Regions from separate parts of the Neobacillus sp. S1227 genome, predicted to be linked through region 2. Evidence: predicted binding sites of a transcription regulator. Region 2 holds the regulator's gene; each other region holds the start of a gene.
The links. Region 2 encodes Rex, which represses fermentation and respiration genes when NADH is low (regulators of the CRP and FNR family bind a similar motif). Its sites were predicted from a motif close to TTGTGAAATATTTCACAA; they were not measured.
Positions count from the first base shown of each region.

Region 1 (7,329 bases), 2.1 Mb from region 2:
TTCGCCCTATTAAATTTCCTTTTTGGTGACCGTGAGGAACAAAAGGTTAACCTTCCATTATCGGAACAAATTAATAAAGTTTATCGAAATCCGAAGCTTTGGTTTTTAAGCTTGTTTTATTTTATAACCTTTGGATCTTTTGTGGCCTTTACGATTTATCTGCCGTCCTTTTTAGTGAATCACTTTGAGTTATCGAAGGTGGACGCAGGTTTACGTACTGCAGGATTTATTGCTTTGGCTACTCTTTTCCGTCCAGTCGGCGGATGGTTAGGGGATAAAGTAAATCCTTTTTTGATTCTTGCAACAGTTTTCTTCAGCCTTACATTCGCCGGCTTTTTATTGTCGTTTACACCATCCCTGCCCATTTATTCTTTTGGCTGTTTATTGGTTGCTTTCTTTGCTGGAATTGGAAATGGGGCTATTTTTAAACTGGTTCCTCTCTATTTTTCAAAGCATGCAGGAATTGTCAACGGAATTGTTTCTGCGATGGGAGGCCTTGGAGGATTTTTTCCTCCAGTTATTCTAACCATTCTCTTTAATCTTACAGGCCATTATGCTATTGGATTTATGGCCCTTTCTGAATTTTCATTGGCCAGTCTGGTCATCGTCGTATGGCTTTACTACCATGAAAAACTTGATATTTCTGCACAAATCGTGAACCATGCAGTCGATGGAATTTGTGTCACTGATCCAAATGGAATCATTCAAAGAGTGAATCCGGCTTTCACGAAAATTACTGGCTTTAAACAGGAGGAAGTAGTTGGTAAGACCCCAAGCGTCTTGCAATCCGGGGAGCATAACAACGAATTTTACAAACAAATGTGGGCGAGCCTTTCATCGACAGGTTACTGGGAAGGGTACATTTGGAATAAGCGTAAAAATAATGAGATTTATAAGGAATGGCTGACTATAACAGCGATTAAAGATGATGTAGGTGAAACCCAAAATTACGTTGGGATGTTTAAAGAGGAAAGTGCGTAAAGTTAACAAGCTGAAGAGACCTTCGTTTAAGAAGGTCTCTCAGATTGTAGACAAAAGGCATTCGAATGATCCCATTCGGATGCCTTTTTGTAGGATTTTTTGCTCGTAAGAGCAAAATTTATGCCTATCCTATGCCTATTGTTACGCCATTTCTGGACCTTTCCATGTCCAGTTGGCCATCTTTTTTAAATTCATGGCAGCAAAAGTAAGCATCGCCTGCATGGACAATTTTTTAAGGCCCCTTAGGGTTGTCCAACGCATACCATGCTTCTCCTTTGCATCCGCAAAGACACGCTCAATCGTTTCTTTACGTCTTGCATAAATGGTTTTATTTTCTTGTGTGTGACGAAGATGATCGGCTTCTTCTAAATAGTTCTCCCACACATGACGCTGAATTAGTTTTTTATGTTCCTTACTCTGCGTGCACTGTGAAAGTAATGGGCAATTTTTACACTCAATCGGATTAGAGAAGTATTGACGGTAACCTTCCTTGGTCGTGGTTGCATATTTTAATACTTGTCCTTGCGGACAGATATAACAATCGTAGTATTCATCATATACATATTCATGCTTTCTTATATAACCATCCTTCGTACGTGGGCGAGTATAAGGTAAAGCTGGGATCATATCGTTTTCAAATAAGTATTGAGCAATAGCAGGTGTTTTATATCCGGCGTCAGCAGCAACAGCTTCAGGTTTTCCATGCTTTTCAATTACCTTTTCAAGGAGTGGTTCAAAAATGACACTATCATGGATATTACCTGGAGTTACAATTGCACCTAAAACAAAACCATTTTGATCAGAAGCAGCGTGTAATGAGTAAGCAAACTGTTTTGTTCGCTCATCTTTCACGTAATAACCACTTTCCGGATCAGTAGTACTTTCCTTGATTTCTTTATTTTCCTCTTTATCAAATTTATCTGGAGGAAATGGCCTTTTTCCGTGATCTTCGCGGTCTTTATTAATCTCGTCTTGTAGACGTGCTTCATAAGCTTTTGATTCTTTTCGAACTACTTTTTTCTCAAATTTATGCTTATTAGCGCTTGCCTTAACATGTGTAGAATCAATAAATACGTGCTCGCTACTAATCAATTTCTTGTCTGAGGCTTCCTTCAAAATACGATAGAAAATCTGTTCAAATAAATCTGTATCTTTAAAGCGGCGCTCGTAGTTTTTACCAAACGTCGAGAAGTGAGGTACCTTATCATAAAAACCAAAGCCCAGAAACCAGCGATATGCCATATTCGTTTCGATTTCAGTTATTGTCTGACGCATTGAGCGAATACCGAAGGTATATTGGATGAAAGCCATCTTAATCAATACAACAGGATCAATACTCGGACGTCCTCGTTCAGATGAATACATATCTTGAACAAGTGAATAGATAAAAGAAAAGTCGATAGCAGCTTCAATCTTACGAACCAGATGGTTCGCAGGTACAAGTTGTTCTAAAGCTATCATTTCTATTTGGTCACGGTTCATCTGTGTATTTTTAGTTAGCATTTCATTCACCCCATAAAAATCTCGATACCTTAATTATACAAAAAAGACTGCCGGCAAACCCGAAGTTTTTCGAATTTGTCGACAGTCTGAGAGACCTTCGTTTAAGAAGGTCTCTTTCTTTTCGGCAACAGGGTAAATTTTTTACAACTTTTTGTCAACTTAATCGAGTTCACAGTTCCTTCACTACTTTTGTGACGTTCGTCACAAAAATCATTTTATCCTTTGGTTTATATTAACATTGTAAACAACAAAACTAACATTTTAAAAATAGAAATCCACATTGGAGGAGATAAAAATGGCTCGAATAACGTATTGGAACCCAGAAGACGAAAAGTTCTGGAAAGCGGAAGGAAAAAAACACGCAAAAAGAAATCTATGGATATCTGTCCCATCATTAATGCTTGCCTTCATCGTTTGGCAAATTTGGTCAGTGGTGGCCATTCGCTTAAATGATATTGGCTTTAACTTTACGGAGGAACAGCTCTTTACTTTAGCGGCTATCCCGGGTCTTGTCGGAGCAACTCTTCGCTTTGTTTATACATTTGCAGTCGGAACGATAGGTGGGAAAAACTGGACGGTTATTTCAACTGCCATTTTAGCGATACCAGCTATCGGGATCGGCTTTGCAGTTCAAAATCCGGAAACACCTTACTCTGTAATGCTTCTCCTTGCAGCACTTTGCGGTCTAGGCGGCGGTAATTTCTCATCATCAAGTGCCAATATCAGCTTTTTCTTTCCAAAGAGTGAAAAAGGTACTGCTCTTGGAATTAACGGCGGCTTAGGAAATATGGGGGTTTCAGTGGTTCAATTTATCACTCCATTAGTCATTACATCTGGAACATTTGCCTTAATTGGAGGTAAGCAGGTTTTATCTAACGGTCAAGAAGTTTGGTTACAAAATGCAGCGTTTATTTGGGTTATCCCTATTGTGATTGTAACATTACTTGCGGCATTTAAAATGGATAACGTTCCAGGAGCAAAACAATCAGTAGCAGATCAATTTGTGATCGTTAAGCGGAAACACACATGGATTATGACCATTCTTTATATCGGCACATTCGGATCTTTCATAGGATATTCAGCAGCATTCCCATTATTATTAAAATCACAGTTCCCTGAATACATTTCTCTTGCTTTCCTTGGCGCTCTTGTAGCGGCTGCCGCAAGACCTGTAGGCGGGTGGATTGCAGATAAAATGGGAGGTGCAAAAGTTACAGCCTATGTATTTGTCGTTATGACAATCGGTGCTATTGGAGTAATCTATTTCCTTAATGCTAAACATTTTGCAGGATTTTTAATTTCATTCTTAATTCTGTTCCTTGCATCTGGGATTGGCTCAGGTTCTACTTTCCAAATGATTCCGAACATTTTCATACCAAAGGAAGCGGCACCAGTTATAGGCTTTTCAGCAGCGTTTGCCGCCTACGGATCATTCTTAATTCCAAAACTGTTCGGCTGGTCTGTTAAGGCTACTGGAACGCCACTAACAGCTTTTTATTTCTTTATTGGATTTTATGCTATTTCATTCGCTTTAAACTGGTACTACTATCAAAGAAAAGCTACTGTTGCAAAAACCCAAGAACTAGCAAAACAAGCCGGATAATCGTCCGGCTTGTCAGGCTGTCGGGAAACTTTCGACTGCCTTTTATTTACTAATTTTTATTTAACGATTCACCGCATTAATTTATATTAGGCTTTTCGACAAGTCTGTTGATTAGCGCTCAAGGACCTCCCCGCGGAAAGCGAGTGCCCGGAGCGGAAATCAACAGGCCCATTAGCAGAAACAATCAATTAATAAAAAAAATTGCCGAGAAAAATACCCATTCTCGACAATTTGACAGGCCGGATTTTGATCAGGCTTGTTTTAGTTTAATATTTTGACTGTAATTGTTTTTCGTCCCCAGTTAAGTGCATCTTGTTCTGAAGGGATAAACACATCAATTTCATGTCCATTAATTCCCCCGCCAATATCACCTGCAACAGCTTCACCGTATCCTTCAACATATACCTTGCTTCCAAGTGGTATAACTGCCGGATCTACCGCAATCACTTTTGCATTTGGGTTAGCTTTAATATTTATTCCTGTTTTGGTAATGCCAGAGCAGCCTTCACATGAAGCTGTATAAGCAGTGGCGGCTACAGTAATCTCTTTTGGTTGATTTTGATTTTCAACCGGCTGTGCGTCGATGTTATTGTTGTTATTATTATCATTTGTAGCAGCTTCGATGGTTTTATTATTTTGATTGTTATTGTCAGGCGTTACGACAGATTCCTTATTTTCGACAACAGGCTGTTCCTGTGGTTTACTGTCATCCTGCTGGCTAACGGCTATTTCAGGTTTGTCTTGAATTGGTGCAGCAGTTTCTAGTTTCTGCTCATTGTTCTCCGCCACTTTTGGAGTAACAATTTGGATTTCCGGACTAATAATCGTTTCATTTGCTTTAGCGACTGTTTCCTGGATGTATTTTGCACTGTCCCAGATAGTATCAGTTTTATTAATAATCAATTGTTTTTCACTTTGTAACATTGGAATATCTTTTAGAGTTGAAATTTTCATCCAATCTTCAAAAGTTTGCACATTTGTAATATTCATTTCCGGCTGTTCTTTCAAGGAGTCCACTTGAGGAACTGCTAATGCTGAAGCATGTGCATGCACCCCAAAACCCGCTGATAATCCTATAGCTGCAATGAATGTTTTTATTTTAAAAATCATTTAACTACCTCCTATGTTCCCACCGAAGCATGTCTAAGGTAATCTTAACATGGTTTTTTATCAAAAAAAGAACAGGGAGATGTTAATTCATTAACAAGAATGGCAGTTAGATTACAATAGCATTTCTAACGCATCAGAAACTTCCATCCTGCCTAAGATTTGGGGTTAAAGGAAATAAAAAAGAATAGTGGAATGCCAATTTCCACTATTCTTTATTGTTTTTAGCTTATCCGCTCAATCGATACTGCACAAGCTTTATATTCAGCTGTTCCCGAAATCGGATCATATTCATTTAAAGTTAATACGTTAGTTGGTGTTTCGCTCCAGTGGAAACTCATAAAGACAAGCCCTGGTACAACCTGTTCGGTAATTTTGGCTTTTACTTGAAGTTCTCCTCTTCGTGAGCGGACTTGGACGACTTCCCCATCCACTATTCCTAGGGAATTGGCGTCTTCAGGATGGATATCAACAGTCTCTTCTGTCTGTTTTATTTTCACTCCCGCAGCATAATGCCGAGTCTGTGTATGCGTGTTGTATGACTCATAACGTCTTCCTGTCGTCAACGTAAAGGGATACTCTTCATCCGGCGGCTCCATAGGCGGTGTATAATCTACAGGCACAAAAGGAGCTTTTTTAGAAGACGCTTCGTTTTGATGGAACCTTTCATGCATAATAAATGTACCTGAGTGGTTTTCATCTGGACAAGGGTAATGAATGCTGTACTCCTTCTCCAGCCGCTCATACGAAATGCCCCCGTACATTTCCCATGCGATTTTCCTAACTTCATCCCAAATTTCTTCGCTGTTGTTATAATGCATCGGATAACCCATCAATGTCGCAAGCTCGCAAAGAATGACCCAATCTTCCTTTGTATTCGGACCTGGCTCGACAGCTTTACGTACTCGTTGGATCCGCCGGTCGGTGTTTGTGTAAGTCCCTTCGACTTCACCCCAGGAACGGGCAGGGAGCACAACATCAGCCATTTTCGCGGTTTCGGTTAGAAAAATGTCCTGAACGATTAATAAATCCAGCTTTTTGAACAATGTTTTTGTATGGTTCATATCTACATCGGCGAGAAGTGGATTTTCTCCAATAATATAAAGTCCTTTTAGTTCTCCCATCTCAAGCCTATCAAAGGTTCTGGTTTGAGTGTCGCCCGCCTGAGGATTTAGAGTAGTATTCCATTCCTTTTCATAACGGGCCCTGTAATCATCATTACTTAAACTCATTGCTCCTGCCAATTGATTTGGAAGACAGCCCATATCACCGGCACCTTGAACATTATTTTGTCCTCTTAGCGGCATAATTCCGGAGCCTGGCTTTCCAATGTTTCCAGTTAAAAGGGCAAGATTGGCAATGTCAAAGACATTGTTCACTCCACAGTGATGTTCAGTAATTCCCAATGTATAAGCAATCATCGAACCGCTTGCATTGGCATACTCCCTAGCAGTGGCCACAATCTCTTCCGCAGCAAGACCTGTGATCTTGGCCGCATATTCAGGTGTAAATAGCTCAACCTGATTTGTCAGCTTTTCAAAATCAATTGTAAATTGATCAATAAATTTTTGATTATAAAGACCTTCCTTTAGAATTACACGAATCAAGGAATTAATAAGGGCAATATCAGTGCCTACATTGATTTGCAAGTGGCGGTGAGCAACTTTTGTCATTTCTATTTTTCTTGGGTCGATGACGATGATTTTGAGGCCGGCTTTTGCTGCTTTTTTCATGCGATTAGCGATAATCGGGTGTGCCTCCGTCGTGTTAGAACCCATCAGTAGTAATACCTCTGCTTTGTCGAAATCCTCCAAAGTGTTTGTGGGGAAACCGCTTCCAAAAATAGTTGCCAGACCGGCAACGCTTGGTGCATGTCACGTTCGGTTGCAGCCGTCAATATTGTTACTGCCAATAACCGTCCGCATAAATTTTTGCGTTATATAATTTGATTCGTTTGTGCTTCTCGCACAGGCGAACATGCTGATTGCATTTGATCCCCACCTGCTTTTTATGTCGGAAAGTTTGCTTGCTATAAATTGATAAGCTTCTTCCCAAGATGTTTCCACCAGCTCCCCGGCCCTTCTTATCAAAGGAACTGTCAGCCGGTTTTTGGCATGTACATACTCATAAGCAAA
Region 1 is NZ_AP038276.1:3,920,398-3,927,726, forward strand. It holds gene ACZ5AE_RS19560 (nitrate/nitrite transporter) at 1-981, shown strand, start outside; gene ACZ5AE_RS19565 (IS1182 family transposase) at 1,123-2,484, opposite strand; gene ACZ5AE_RS19570 (NarK family nitrate/nitrite MFS transporter) at 2,780-4,087, shown strand; gene ACZ5AE_RS19575 (3D domain-containing protein) at 4,349-5,197, opposite strand; gene fdhF (formate dehydrogenase subunit alpha) at 5,419-7,329, opposite strand, start outside.
Region 1: the regulator Rex is predicted to act here: its motif matches at 2,674-2,691, upstream of ACZ5AE_RS19570 (NarK family nitrate/nitrite MFS transporter).

Region 2 (7,329 bases):
GATGCATAAAAATATTAAAAAAAAGATACCTTTTTTTCCACCTTATAAAGTATGGATAAAATACAATTTTCCTATTCAATATTTTTCAAAGCAAGTATTCAAAATTGAAACTAATTTGTTATTAAAGGTAGAATGAAGAATAGTGATTGATTACATTTCGATTGGAAAAACTAGATTGAAAAGGAGTAATGATTTGAAAAAGGAATACTGGATTGTCCTTATTGTTTATATTGCCATGCAGCTCTCCAGCTTTGCCGGGATTCCAGCATTTATGTTTGGATTTCGCCTTTTTGGATGGAGTCAGGAATTTGTGGTGCCGGTTTGGCTGATCACTAGTTTCACCCTTGCCTTTCTCCTCATTCTTGTTATCCTAAGAAAAGAAATGCAGCCTGGAGTCCATAGTAAAAGAAACACTTCCATCGGGCATTCGATAATGTGGGCGATTTTAGGGGTTTTCCTTGCTCTTTTTGCCCAATATGCGGCTGCCATCATTGAGCGCCTTATTGGGATTGAATTGGGCTCTAAAAATACACAGGAAATCCTCACGATAATTAATGCCTTTCCATTAGCCATTCTTGTAACGAGTATTATCGGCCCGATTTTAGAGGAAATTGTGTTTCGAAAAATTATCTTTGGGGCTTTTTATAAACGGTTTAATTTCTTTATTTCTGCGCTAATCAGCTCGGTGATCTTTGCGCTTGTCCATATGGAGCCTGAGCATCTGCTTATTTACTCGGCGATGGGCTTTACCTTTGCTTTTCTTTATGTAAAAACTAAACGGATCCTGGTGCCGATTTTCGCCCATGTATCTATGAACACGATGGTCGTCCTTGTTCAGTCGGTTTATAAGGATGACATTGAGCGGCTGATGCGTGAGGCAGAGGCAGTTCAAAACTTTATCGGAGGATTTCTATGAGACGTTCACCTTTGTTTTCCGGTTTGATTTATTTAATACTTGGGGCCCTGTTCACCTATTTTGCCATCGATGATGTTCAAAACAATGGCTGGGGCTTCTTTAGTTACCTTTTGGTCATCCTGGCCACCTTTGACTTTGGATCAGCCTTAAAGATGATTGTTTTTCATTTTAAATATAAGGGGCAAATGAAGAAATGAGGCTGTCACATAAACAGCCTCTTTCTTATTAATCTCCGGTTTCCTTTAGCGCATTCTGTTGATAGGTTTTAAAGAATACATCACAGAACGCCCTCGACAAGGTCAACACAATACCGACCGCAACTGCAATCCCCTTATCCTTAGGACTAGGTAAAATGTAAGCAAAAAAACAAAAAAAGAGGCTGAATAATTCAGACCTCTAACTTTATTGGTTCGCCCTTTTATAACGGTATTGGTTCCACTGATAATGAATAAAACATCCGATGCAAAATCCAAGTATCGCGATAAAGGCGGCCACAGCAACCATAACCGTAAATATATAGCCTACAGTATTCCATCCCAGCAGGAATCCTGCAAATCCAATTCCCAAACACGATACGGCAATTTTTTGATTAAATTGCTGCTGCTCCCAATCCTCCGGTATATAAGCCTTTGGATCCTTTCTTAAAAACAGTTTTGCTATTTGCATAATCGGATTAAATCCGAATAAAAGACCAAACATACCGGCACTAAACGGCACTAACAAAAACCATTCCTGTCCGGATAACCATGTTAACACAACACTTATAACAATCACCCACTGGTTTGTTTTCACTAACGGCCGTGGGATTGAGCGAACTGTTTTTGTCATTTTAATCCCAACCTTCCCTATTGGATTACAATACTTATTTGTAAATTCATTTTACCCGCTTTAACTTCTTTTGTATAGTGAGCTGTATAGGAAAAATGTTTCCAAACGAAAAATGGGCCTCTCACCTATTTTGGCGAGAAGCCCATTTATTATTTATTCTTCAACTACTTCGCTTGGATAATGCTTTAAAAAGTAAACAAGTGACTGCAGCTCCACCGCCAAGTCAATATGATGCACGCGGATAGATGGAGGGACATTCAGTCTTGCTGGTGTAAAGTTTAAAATCCCTTTTACCTTCGTATTCACTAGCTTGTCTGTGATTTGCTGAGCAACCGGAGCCGGCACCGTCAAAATCGCCACCGAAATATTTTCCTCGATCAAATACTGCTCTAAATCATCCATCGAATAAACGGGAACATTGCCTATTGAACCGCCGATTTTTCCGGGATCCACATCGAAGGCGCAAGAGATTTTTGTGTTATTATTTTTTAAAAAATTGTAATGTAAAAAAGCAGTGCCGAGATTACCCACCCCGATTAACGCTACCTTTGTTAATTCATCCTGATCAAGAGTTTTCCGGAAAAACGATAACAAATAGTTTACGTTATAACCGTACCCTTTTTTTCCAAGGGCACCAAAATAAGAGAAATCCCTGCGAATTGTTGCCGAATCGACCTTTACTGCTTCACTTAATTCTGCAGATGACACCCTTTGCTTGCCAGAAGAATGAAGGTTTTGTAAAAATCGATAATATAAGGGCAGACGCTTTGCTGTTGCCTGTGGTATTTTCATCGTTTCATTGGACATATTTCTCCCACCCTTCAATATTAATAGATATATTAGATTTCTCTTCTAAAATCACCGTTTTTGCCGCCAGTTTTTTCCACCAAAAAGGTTGGTCCGATCACCATCCCTTTATCAACTGCCTTGCACATATCATAAACGGTTAGGGCACAAGCAGAGGCGGCTGTTAGCGCTTCCATCTCAACCCCCGTACTGCCTTTAGTTTTAACTGATGCAGCAATATGCAGTGTATATTGTTCCTGCCCGGCCTGCTCCCAGAAAAAATTAATATTGATACCTGTTAATGGAATTGGGTGGCACATTGGAATGATATCCCATGTCTTTTTCGCCGCCATCACCGCAGCAACCTGGGCAACTGCTAAGACATCGCCCTTTTTCATTTCGTGGTTTGTGATTTTTTCATAAATTTCAGAGCTTACTGTTATGCTGGACTGGGCAACTGCCGTGCGTGCCGTTTCTGGCTTATCGCTGACATCAACCATCTTGGCCCTGCCTTCTTCATTAAAATGAGTAAATTCAGCCATATAAGAAATCCTCCTACAAAAAATAATACAATATTTTTATGTCCATGTGTGTGAAACTTTGAACTATCAGTATATTTTTTTATAATTCCATTAAAAATTTCACTTCATTGCCGACAATCGGTTAATACGGTACACTATTCGTAAGGTATTAGAGGTGAAAAAAATGATTTTATTACAGGTTAATCAACTACAAAAATATTATGGTGCTGAACTTATTTTATCGAATATAAAACTAGAATTACAAACCCGTGACCGTGTTGCCCTTGTCGGACGGAATGGAGCGGGGAAATCAACGTTATTGAAAATCATCGCCGGCGAAATAGGTTATGACGGCGGGGAAATCATCAAACCAAAGGATGTTACCGTTGGTTATTTGGCGCAAAATACGGGTTTGGAGTCCAATTTGTCCATTTGGGAGGAAATGCTGACGGTTTTTGAGAACCTGCAAGCGATGGAAAAATCGCTCCGGAAGCTGGAACAGCAAATGGCTGACCCTGCTGTTTTCGGAGACCCAGAAAAATACAAACGAGTATTAAAGGAATATGATGAATTGCAAGTTAAATTTAAAGAGCAAGGCGGCTATCAGTATGAGGCCGATATCCGCTCTGTATTGCATGGGTTAAATTTTTCTGACACGACGTTAATGATTTCAAGTCTAAGCGGCGGACAAAAAACGCGTCTCGCGCTAGGCAAACTGCTGCTGACAAGACCTGATATTTTAATTTTGGACGAACCTACCAACCATTTGGATATCGAAACCCTTTCCTGGCTGGAGCAATATCTGCAGGGTTATGAAGGCGCAATTTTAATTGTTTCGCATGACCGCTATTTTTTGGATAAAGTCGTCACTGAGGTATATGAACTATCACGCCGCCTGATTCAGCGATTTACCGGTAATTATAGCTCTTATCTTGAACAGAAAGCCGCCAATTATGAACGCGACATGAAGCTTTATGAAAAGCAGCAGGAGGAAATTTCTGCTTTAAAGGATTTCATTCAGCGCAACATCGCACGGGCCACAACTACTAAGCGGGCGCAAAGCCGGCGAAAGAAGCTTGAAAAAATGGAAATCTTGGACCGGCCATCAGGGGATGAAAAATCCGCTTCCTTCTCATTTGAAATTGAGCGGCAAAGCGGCAATGATGTACTTACTGTTGATTCGGTTGCTGTCGGCTATGATGGCGAGAAGGTTTCCGAGGATATTTCCTTTCGTGTGTATAAAGGCGACAGTATTGCCCTTGTCGGCCCTAACGGAATCGGGAAGTCGACCCTTTTAAAAACTATAATTAAAAAGCTTCCCGCTTTGGCTGGTACCATTCAATACGGGACCAATCTATCCATCGGCTATTACGATCAAGAACAAGCCAACCTAACCTCCAATAAACGCGTCTTAAACGAGCTATGGGATGAATATCCACTGAAACCGGAAAGGGAAATCCGTACGGTGCTTGGGAATTTCTTATTTTCCGGTGACGATGTGCTTAAAAACGTTTTGTCATTAAGCGGCGGCGAAAAAGCCCGCCTAGCCCTTGCCAAGCTAATGCTCGAGAAAGCAAATTTATTAATATTGGACGAACCTACCAACCATTTGGATTTAGACAGCAAGGAAGTTCTTGAGAATGCTTTAATTGATTATCCTGGTACTATTTTGTTCGTCTCACACGACCGTTATTTTATTAACAGAATCGCAACCAAGGTTTTAGAATTGAGCCCCGAGGGCAGCACAGAATACCTTGGCGACTACGATTATTATGTGGATAAAAAGCTGGAGCAGGAAGAACTTACAGCCCTTGCATTGGCTGCCTCCCAGAAGAAGGTTTCTGCGTTAGTGACTGCTGAAAAAAACAGTTATCAACAGGATAAGGAATCAAAAAAACTGGAACGCCAGCGAAAACGCAAATTGGAGGAAATCGAGGAACGCATTTCGAAGCTTGAAGAACAGATTCAGAATTATGAACAGAAATTATGCGAGCCAGAAGTTTTTCAGGACCATGAAATGGTCTTGGAGATTAATTTAAAAAATGAAAAGGCTAAGGCGGAGCTTGACGAATTAATGGAAGAATGGGCCGAGCTGGCAGAATAATGTGGATAACCGGACTGTTTGAGTCCGGTTATTTGTTGTGCTTGTAATCCAAAAGGCCTAAATTTCCACAGAGTTATTCACATTGTAAATACCATTATTTCAGACATTCAAATGACTTTTCCACATCATCCACAGAAAAACCTCAGTTTATCCACATTATCAACATTAATCACACGATTATCCACAAGTCATTTGAATTTTCCAGTTTTTCAAAAATTTTTTATCCACAAAACTGATTCTTTTATATTAGCCGAAATTTAATCACACGTTTGTTTAACTCTTAAAATGCCCGTTCTTCAAGCCTTTGCCTATTTCAATCAAACGTTTAATTAGTTTATTTTCCATATCAATTAAACGTTTGATTAGTTCACCAACCAAATCAATCAAACGTTTAATTAGATTTTTTATAAAGAAGACTCAGCGATTAACGAGCTCCTAAGGGCTAAGACAGAGGCACGGTTCACTTATTCGTTAAGAAAGTATAAAGCTTTTGACAGAAAGTTTATACTTTCTTAGCAGCAGAAAAAACCCTTCCTTGTTAGGAAAGGTCAGGTGTTATAGGTTTCTATATCCAATCCAGGTATTGCGTTTAGTGCTAAGTCTGCTCGAATTCCTTTTTCAAACATGACACTTCCGGCAGCGGCAATCATGGCTGCGTTGTCTGTGCATAAGGATAATGGAGGAATGACTAATTCAACATCCGCCTTATCTGAAAATGCCTTTTCCAGTGCTGCGCGAAGCCCTTTATTGGCTGCTACTCCGCCGGCCAATAATATTTGGTTGACGCCATATTCTGCAACTGCTCTTACGGTCTTTGTCACCAATACATCAATGACACTTTCCTGAAAGCTCGCGGCCAGATTCTCCGGAGCAATCGTCTCACCACGCTGCTCGGCATTATGAACCGTATTAATAACCGCTGATTTTAAGCCGCTAAAGCTAAAATCATAGGAGCCTTCCTCCAGCCAGGCACGGGGCAAATCAATGGTCGGACGGCCTTCATGAGCTAAACGATCAATATGCGGACCTCCTGGATATGGCAGATTTAACGTTCTCGCCACCTTGTCATAGGCTTCACCCGCAGCGTCGTCCCTTGTTTCGCCAATTACCTCAAAATATCCATGCTCCTTCATGTAGACAAGCTCTGTATGGCCACCTGAAACCACTAAAGCCAACAGAGGGAATTTCAGCTCTGTCACCAGCCTGTTTGCATAAATATGTCCGGCAATATGATGGACCGGCACAAGCGGTTTATTATGAGCAAACGCAAGTGCTTTCGCGGCATTGACGCCAATTAATAGAGCACCAACCAGACCGGGCCCTTCCGTTACCGCAACAGCATCAATTTCAGCAAATGTTAGGTTTGCCTGCTTTAATGCCTCTTCGATTACTATTGTGATTTGTTCAACATGATGTCGGGAGGCAATTTCCGGTACGACCCCGCCGAAGCGTTTATGACTTTCAATTTGCGATGCAACCACATTGGCCGTTATCTCCCGGCCATTTTTGATAATCGCCACCGCCGTTTCATCACAGCTTGTTTCAATTCCTAATATCATCTGATCCTTTTTCATAAATTCACCCACATTACCAGCGCATCCTCCGAATTATCTGAGTAATAATTTTTCCGAATTCCGCCATTTTGAAACCCTAGTTTGCGATAAAGAGACTGAGCGACATGATTCGTTACCCTTACCTCTAAGGTCATGCTTCTTGCCCCCCTCTCGCGGCAGACGGATATCAGCTTTCTCATCATCATCTCCCCAAGCTTTTTGCCGCGATACTCAGGAAGAATCGCAACATTCGTCACATGACCTTCATCAATTACAACCCAAACTCCACAATAGCCAATAATTTTATTTTCATGTTCGAGGACGATATAAACAGCAAAGTTATTATTGTGCATCTCATTATAAAATGCTTCCCTGCTCCACGGGGTTGTAAATGATGCATGCTCAACTTCTAATACTTGATCGATATCCTCTTCCCTCATGTAGCGAAAAACATAAGAATCTTCCATCTTTCTCTATCCTTATCCTTATAAAGTTTTCCCTTGCGCCTCTAACCACTTTGCCTCCGCTTCGGCTAACCGGATGTAATTAGGGACAAAGGTGTGTACGTCTTCCCCTTGTTTGTCTATGCCCAGCATGGCCAGCTCGGATGGACGGGGATTG
Region 2 is NZ_AP038276.1:251,429-258,757, reverse strand. It holds gene ACZ5AE_RS01435 (lysostaphin resistance A-like protein) at 194-916, shown strand; gene ACZ5AE_RS01430 (YdiK family protein) at 913-1,113, shown strand; gene ACZ5AE_RS01425 (DUF4395 domain-containing protein) at 1,319-1,744, opposite strand; gene ACZ5AE_RS01420 (redox-sensing transcriptional repressor Rex) at 1,898-2,551, opposite strand; gene moaC (cyclic pyranopterin monophosphate synthase MoaC) at 2,584-3,072, opposite strand; gene ACZ5AE_RS01410 (ABC-F family ATP-binding cassette domain-containing protein) at 3,236-5,155, shown strand; gene tsaD (tRNA (adenosine(37)-N6)-threonylcarbamoyltransferase complex transferase subunit TsaD) at 5,704-6,729, opposite strand; gene rimI (ribosomal protein S18-alanine N-acetyltransferase) at 6,726-7,175, opposite strand; gene tsaB (tRNA (adenosine(37)-N6)-threonylcarbamoyltransferase complex dimerization subunit type 1 TsaB) at 7,194-7,329, opposite strand, start outside.

Region 3 (7,329 bases), 390 kb from region 2:
CCCCTCTTCATCCACAATGCAGGCGCCATGCATGCCGCCTGTTTCCAAATAAAAGCGGGAGTTTTGAGCAAATTCGCTGCGTTTTTTTAAAAGATAGCTAAGCTGATAGGTTTGATTTGATGTAACCTTTTCGAAGTTCTTAACATCCGTCATTGAAAAAAATGTGACGCCCCTGCCGCAGCCTGCTGTGTAATGCTTCTTCTTTAAAAAGACCTGCTCTTCATTAAAGTCTGCGCTTAATGTGACATGGATGCTTCCCATATCTTCATTGATGACGATGGACTCAATATCATTTGCAGCCTGAATAAATCCTTCAGAAAACAAATACCCGTATGTCCAATCCTCGAGGTCAAATTTTGTCAATTGGAAAACTGCCATTTCGTATCCGTTAATCATTAATGAAATGGGATATTCGTCGGGACAACTTTTGTGGTTCATTGGTTTCCCACCACCTTTAGGAGAGTATTTCTCATAAATAATCGTACTTTTGGATGAATTTTTAGAAAGTAATTTTTATCACAATAAATCCGCAAGAATAGTAAAAAGGACGGATATTTCACTAGTTTGTCAAACACTTTCGATAGGCGAAAAGGACTTGTTGTAGATGTGCAATTGAAATTTTTGGTTGTTTTTGTGCTGGTGAATTATAATAATAGGGTGAAATTCAGCGTATCTTAGGAGGAGTACATAATGAGCATCAAGAAAGTAATGACAATCGCCGGTTCGGATTCAAGCGGCGGGGCCGGGCTTCAGGCGGACTTGAAGACGTTTCAGGAGCTTGGCGTATATGGTATGAGCGCCCTGACATGCATCGTCACGATGGATCCTAAAGACAATTGGCATCATAACGTGTTCCCAATTGCATCGGATATTCTTGATAAGCAGCTGGAAACCATTCTATCCGTCGGTATCGATGCCATGAAAACAGGTATGCTGGGAACGGTTGAGTTAATTGAACTTGCCGCAAAAACCATTGATGCGCACAAGCTAGAGCGTGTCGTAATTGATCCTGTCATGGTATGTAAAGGCGAAGACGAGGTGTTAAATCCGGAAACGACCGATGCGATGCGTGAGCTTTTATTGCCGCGCTGTTTAGTGGTGACACCAAATCTGTTCGAGGCCGGACAGCTTGCCGGCATGAAAACGCCGAGAACAGTAGAGGAAATGAAGGAAGCCGCTGTAAAAATTTTCGACCAGGGGGCAAAAAATGTTCTCATCAAGGGCGGCAGCAAGCTTCAATCCGAAGAAAATGCTGTTGATCTTCTTTATGATGGCAAGGAATTCAGAATTTATGAATCGCCAAAATATAATACAACCTTTACGCACGGCGCAGGCTGCACCTACTCATCCGCGGTCACAGCTGAACTTGCGAAAGGAAAATCGGTCTTTGAAGCAGTCGAAGTGGCGAAGGACTTTATCGCAGCTGCGATCGAACAGGGCTTCCGCCTAAACGAATACGTGGGACCAACCTGGCACGGCGCCTACCGCGGTTCACAAAGCAAAACCGAATATTGTGATGACTGCGCTGAGTAACTTATAAAGGAATATAAAGGGCTGAACATAACGTTCAGCTCTTTTTTCATAAATAAGCTGAATGTTGTTCAACCAAGTTGATTGGAGCGGAAGGGGCGAGACTCCTGCGGGAGTACGGGACAGGGTAGACCCCGCAGGCGCCAGAGGCGCTAAAGGAGGCTCCCCGAACCGCCCGCGGAAAGCGAGCCCCTCGGGACAGGCAAAGAGCAGCCTGTCCCTGCGATGATTATTCAAAGGAAGCTTTCCTTAGTGGAGCGGAAATCAACATATATTTTAACCGAGCATTCATTTCGCATTTTTTATCCAATTTTAGTATGATAGTTACATTCTTAAAGAAAAATATCTCGTAGACTAAATCCAATTTTTTATAAGAAATAACGGGAAGGGAGGACTCAGCTTGGAACTAGTGAACACCAAACAAGTACAGGAAGCCATTAATAGCTTCGTAAATAAAGAAGTATATATTCACCTTGAAACCACAAACGGTGCCTACGCCTCACATCGCGATCAATCATTTTTTTCGGCAGGTGCATATATTCGCAATGCCAAAGTCCAATATGAAATAGGGAAAATTACCGGAAAAGGCCCTTACCGGGTGGGCTTAAAAATTAACCTTGGCTGGATTTACGCTGAAGGCATCACTCATTTTGAAATCGATGAATTGGGACGGCTGCTGCTTGCCGGCCATGACAATGATGGGAAACTAGCTGTCGCATTGGAAATCAGCCCGACCCCATTTGAATAGCGGTTCATGCGTCAGTCCTGAAAGGAGAATGTAAAATGGAAAAAGAACGCCATGTCCTAGTTGTCTTTCCGCATCCGGATGATGAGGCATTTGGAGTATCCGGGACAATCGCCACCCATATCAAAAATGGCACCCCTGTTACTTACGCCTGCTTAACCCTTGGGGAGATGGGCCGCAATATGGGCAATCCGCCATTTACCAATCGGGAAAATCTCCCGAAAATCAGAAAAGAGGAACTAAAGGCAGCTGCCCGCGCTTTAGGGATCCAAGATTTACGCATGCTCGGCTATCGCGATAAAACAGTTGAATTTGAGGATGAAGAAAAGCTTGCTGACGTCATGTCCGCCTTGATTGACGAACTGAATCCTTCCTTGATTATCACCTTTTATCCCGGCTATGCAGTGCATCCAGACCATGACGCCACCGGTGCGGCCGTCGTCCGCGCTGTCGAAAGGCTGCCTGAAGCCGCACGGCCAACCTTACACTGCGTTGCGTTCTCGAACGATTGTATTGAAAAACTAGGTGAAGCTGACATCATCAATAATATCAGCCCTGTCGCTGAAATAAAGCTTGCCGCCATCAAGGCCCACCGCTCGCAAACGGAGCAAATGTTTGCCGACGTGTCTGAAAAACTAAAAAACCAAGACCCGCAAATCATGGTCTGGATCAACAACGAACGGTTCTGGACATATAAGTTTGCCAACTAAAGAAAAACAGGGACCATTTATGAAAAATGTCCCTGTTTTTGTTTCTTATTTTAATTGTGGATTTAGCCTACTTTCCTTTCAGCTTCTTGAAGATCCACAGGAACACGCTTATTTATTCCAAAGGCATAATAGCTGATGGCCACAATAGCTAGGAATACAATACCGGCAACTAGTGAGACACGAGTGTCCTCATTGAACCACATACCGACAAGTACCGCAACCAAATAGGCAATCGTTAGATAATTGGTGACAGGTGCAAAAGGCATTTTAAATGGATGGCTGGCCATTTTATCAGCATGAACCTTTCTGAACTTGATTTGGCTGATCAGGATGACAAACCAAGGAACCATCCCAGGAAGAACACTTGCCGCATATACATACACGAACAGCTTTTCTGGTGCAAGATAGCTTAAGATAACGCCAATGCCAAGACCGATTAATACGCCGATTGTTCCGACTAAAGGCACTCCGTTTTTAGAAACCTTCGCAAACGATTTTGGAGCCTGTCCATTGACTCCAAGCGTATACAGCATGCGTCCTGCACTGTAGATTCCGCTGTTACAGCCAGACATCGCTGCCGTGATGACAACAAAGTTAATGATTCCAGCCGCAGCCGTAATCCCGATTTTTGCAAAAGTTGCTACGAACGGGCTTCCAATTGTCGTCAATTTATCCCAAGGATAAACAGTAACGATAACAAAAATGGCACCGATATAGAATACAAGAATACGCCAAATTGTATTTTGAATCGCGTTTCTTAAAGTTTTTTGCGGGTCTTTTGCTTCACCAGCTGTAATACCGATCAGCTCTACGCCCTGATATGCACCAACAACAAGCGCTAAGGCAAAGAGGAAACCTTTCAAGCCGCCAGTAAAGAAGCCGCCATTTTTCCAAAGGTTTGATAAGCCGATTGCTTCTCCTCCGTTTCCAAAGCCGAAGAAAATCAAGCCGAAACCTGCAACAATCATTAATACAATCGTAACTACTTTAATCAAGGCAAACCAAAATTCGAATTCACCAAATGATTTAACAGAAATAAAGTTCGCTGTTCCAAGAATTACCATAGCGATAAGACCTGGAATCCATGCAGGAAGATCCGGATACCAATACTGCATATAGGCGCCGATCGCGATAACTTCAGACATACCGACAACTACCCACTGGAACCAGTTGCTCCAAGCCGTCATATATCCTGCGAGAGGATGGATATACTTATAGCCAAATGTTGCGAATGAACCTGTACTTGGTTCTAAATAGAGCATTTCGCCCATGGCACGCATAATCAAATATAGAAAAATACCGGTAATCCCATAAGCAAGCATGACGGATGGGCCCGTCCAGCCGATTGTGCTGGAAGATCCCATAAACAGACCTACACCAATCGTTCCGCCTAAAGCAATCATTTGAATATGGCGGGAACTTAAACCCCTATTCAATTCCTTGTTTGACACCTTATTTCCCCCTCTGCGCAGTCTAATTTCATTCAAAATGCCTAAACATCCGCCGTCTTGATCTCCACAAATCCCCAATTGTGGTTTTTCCATCCTAAATTCCAATCAAATGGAAGCGTTTTCAAAAACACTCGAAAATAAAGTAATTATATTACAATAATTACTCACGCAATTTTTATCTTACTAATTAAACGCAGAATGTTACACCATTCCATTGAAAGTGAAATAACAAGCTGGTTAAGTTGATCCTTTACCCAACCATCATCTATTTCAGTACTATTTTATAATTATATTAGAATACAGTCAATATTATTTAAAAGAGTCAAACTATTCGCATTAATAAAACAGGGTTTGGCATATTTTTTGCCAAACCCTTTGTTGTTAGTAGTCCTTATGCAAAAGCGTACAAAACTTGCACCAATCAAGAATAATGATTTTCCTTGATTTCAAATCAATCATTTCTTCCCTTTTTAGTTTTGAGAAAACACGACTGATGCTTTCGCGCGATGTGCCAACAACGGTGGCGAATTCCTGTACAGTTAAAGGGATTTCAATCTCCCAGCGTTTAAAGTCCGTGTTAAATTTCCGCCCGAGCCGCTCCAGTGTCTTTACGGTTTTCGCATACACATCAAGCAGGGCCACATCCCTTAACTGACCAGTCATTTCCCTCAAGGCATCACTCATATAGCGGATCATTTGCATAGAAAGCTCAGGATATTGGTAAAGGTCCTGTTCGAGTACCTGCTTATCCAAAAAGAACAATCTGCCATCCTCAAGCATCGTTGCTGTTGCCGGATAACATTCTGTCTTCTGTGTGAATAGACATGCTTCAGCAAATATATCCCCTCTTTGCTTTACACAAACAATCATTTCATTCCCGTTCTCATCCTGCTTGGCGAGCTTTACCGACCCGGTATGAACAAAAAAGACTCCTCTTGCCGGTTCATCCTCTTTAATAATCCGCTCTCCTTTTTTCACCTCTAGCGTTAGGATCCTCTGTTCAATAATGCTCAGTGATTTTGGCGATAAATCCCTAAAAATGACAATCTTGCGGAGCAAGCTCTCTTTTTGTACCTCCTGAATCACAGTTAAATTCGGTTCCACTACTTTTCTGACTCGTTCCAACCTCCCCACCACCTTTACTCGATTTTTTTCCTCTAATTGTAAGTCATTTCCCTAAGTATTGAAGTGACAATGTTCACAAAAAGTTAAATCGCTAAAACGACACGGGAAATTCGTTTTCACAGAACGTTCATTTTTAAAAAAACGCTTTAAATATAAGCTTTTGGAGCCCTTTCACAGAACGTTCAAAAACCCTTCATTCCGTGTGACGAGCGTCACATTTTCACAAAATTTAATGGATTAGGATGAAGCTGTTCAATTGACAAAAAGGAGGGGGAACAAATTTGAAAAAAGCTCTTATCAGTTTTGCCATTAGCTTGGTGCTCGGCTTCGGGCTTGGATACCTAGTATTTGATGTCATCATGGGGAACTCCAGTGACACCGGGAAAGCGCCGGAAACAGCCCAGGCTGCTTCAGAGGAAAAAGCAGCGGATGATTCCAGCAAGCCAAAAGAAACAGCAGCCACTTCCAGCGCAAATGACGATAATATCCTCAATAAAAAGGGATGCCTTGGCTGCCATAGCGTGGAAGCGCTCAACCTAAAAGGCGGTGCAGTCGGACCGGATCTTTCCCAAGCCTTTGTAAACGTTGAGGGCAAGCACGGCAAACCAATTGAGGAATTTCTAAAAGCACCGACATCGGCCGTCATGTCAGGCGTTATCGGCAAAAATCCATTAACTGATGAAGAAGAAAAGCAAGTACTAGACCTGCTCAAGCAGGCATCTGAAAAATAAGGTGGTGCTAACCGAATGAAAAAATGGGTACCAATCGCGTCCGGACTACTAGCCGGATTCGCCGCAGCAACAATCTCATTCGCCGATTTCTCGTCGAACGCAAAGACGACGGAAACGGCATCCTCAAACAACAAGAGCGATGCCGAAAAAGTGTATGTTCCTTTTGGCAAAAAGGATGACTACTATCTATTTGCATCCGGCGGCCACTCCGGCCAAATGTTTATTTACGGCGTGCCTTCAATGCGCCAAATTCGTACCGTTCCGGTCTTCTCACAGGATTCCGCAACCGGTTACGGCTTTGATGAGCACTCCAAGAAAATGATGGGTGATTATACGTGGGGCGACCTGCACCACCCGGCATTCTCTGAAACAAATGGTGACTATGACGGTAAATACATGTTTGCCACCGACGTCGGGAACAGCCGCGCCGCCGTCATGGATTTAAAAACCTTTACTGTAAAAGACATCTTGAACGTTCCTAATACTAGCGGCCCGCACTGTGCGGCGTTCGTTACCGAAAATACGGAATACATGTTCCTGCCAACCCGCTTTGCTGTTCCACTCGGGCAGGCCTATGAATCCCTTGATGACTACAGCACGAAATACCGCGGCGTCATGTCAGCCGTTACCTTTGATGAAAAAAATACAAAGCTAAACATTGCCTATCAGGTAGCCCTGCCGCCTTGGTCCTATGACCTTTCCGATGCTGGTAAAAAGAGCTCCAAAGACTGGGCTGTTATGACCACCTATAATACCGAAGAAGCAACCACTAATCTTGAAATCAACGCATCACAGGCTGACCGCGATTTCATCGTCCTGTTTAACTGGAAAGAGCTTGAGAAAATGGTACAGGAAGGAAAGTACGAGGATGTTGGCGGCCAAAAGATGATTTATCCTGAAAAACAAAAGGGCGGCATTTATCTTGTCCCTGTTGCCAAATCACCGCATGGTGTAGACGTTACGCCAGACGGTAAGTATTTCATCGCTTCCGGCAAGCTGGCTCCTGCGATGACCGTATTCTCTTTTGAAAAAGCATT
Region 3 is NZ_AP038276.1:5,649,044-5,656,372, forward strand. It holds gene fdhD (formate dehydrogenase accessory sulfurtransferase FdhD) at 1-438, opposite strand, end outside; gene pdxK (pyridoxine/pyridoxal/pyridoxamine kinase) at 691-1,533, shown strand; gene ACZ5AE_RS28035 (YojF family protein) at 1,931-2,278, shown strand; gene bshB2 (bacillithiol biosynthesis deacetylase BshB2) at 2,314-2,985, shown strand; gene ACZ5AE_RS28045 (amino acid permease) at 3,048-4,436, opposite strand; gene ACZ5AE_RS28050 (Crp/Fnr family transcriptional regulator) at 4,818-5,561, opposite strand; gene ACZ5AE_RS28055 (cytochrome C) at 5,843-6,292, shown strand; gene nosZ (Sec-dependent nitrous-oxide reductase) at 6,308-7,329, shown strand, end outside.
Region 3: the regulator Rex is predicted to act here: its motif matches at 5,623-5,640, upstream of ACZ5AE_RS28055 (cytochrome C).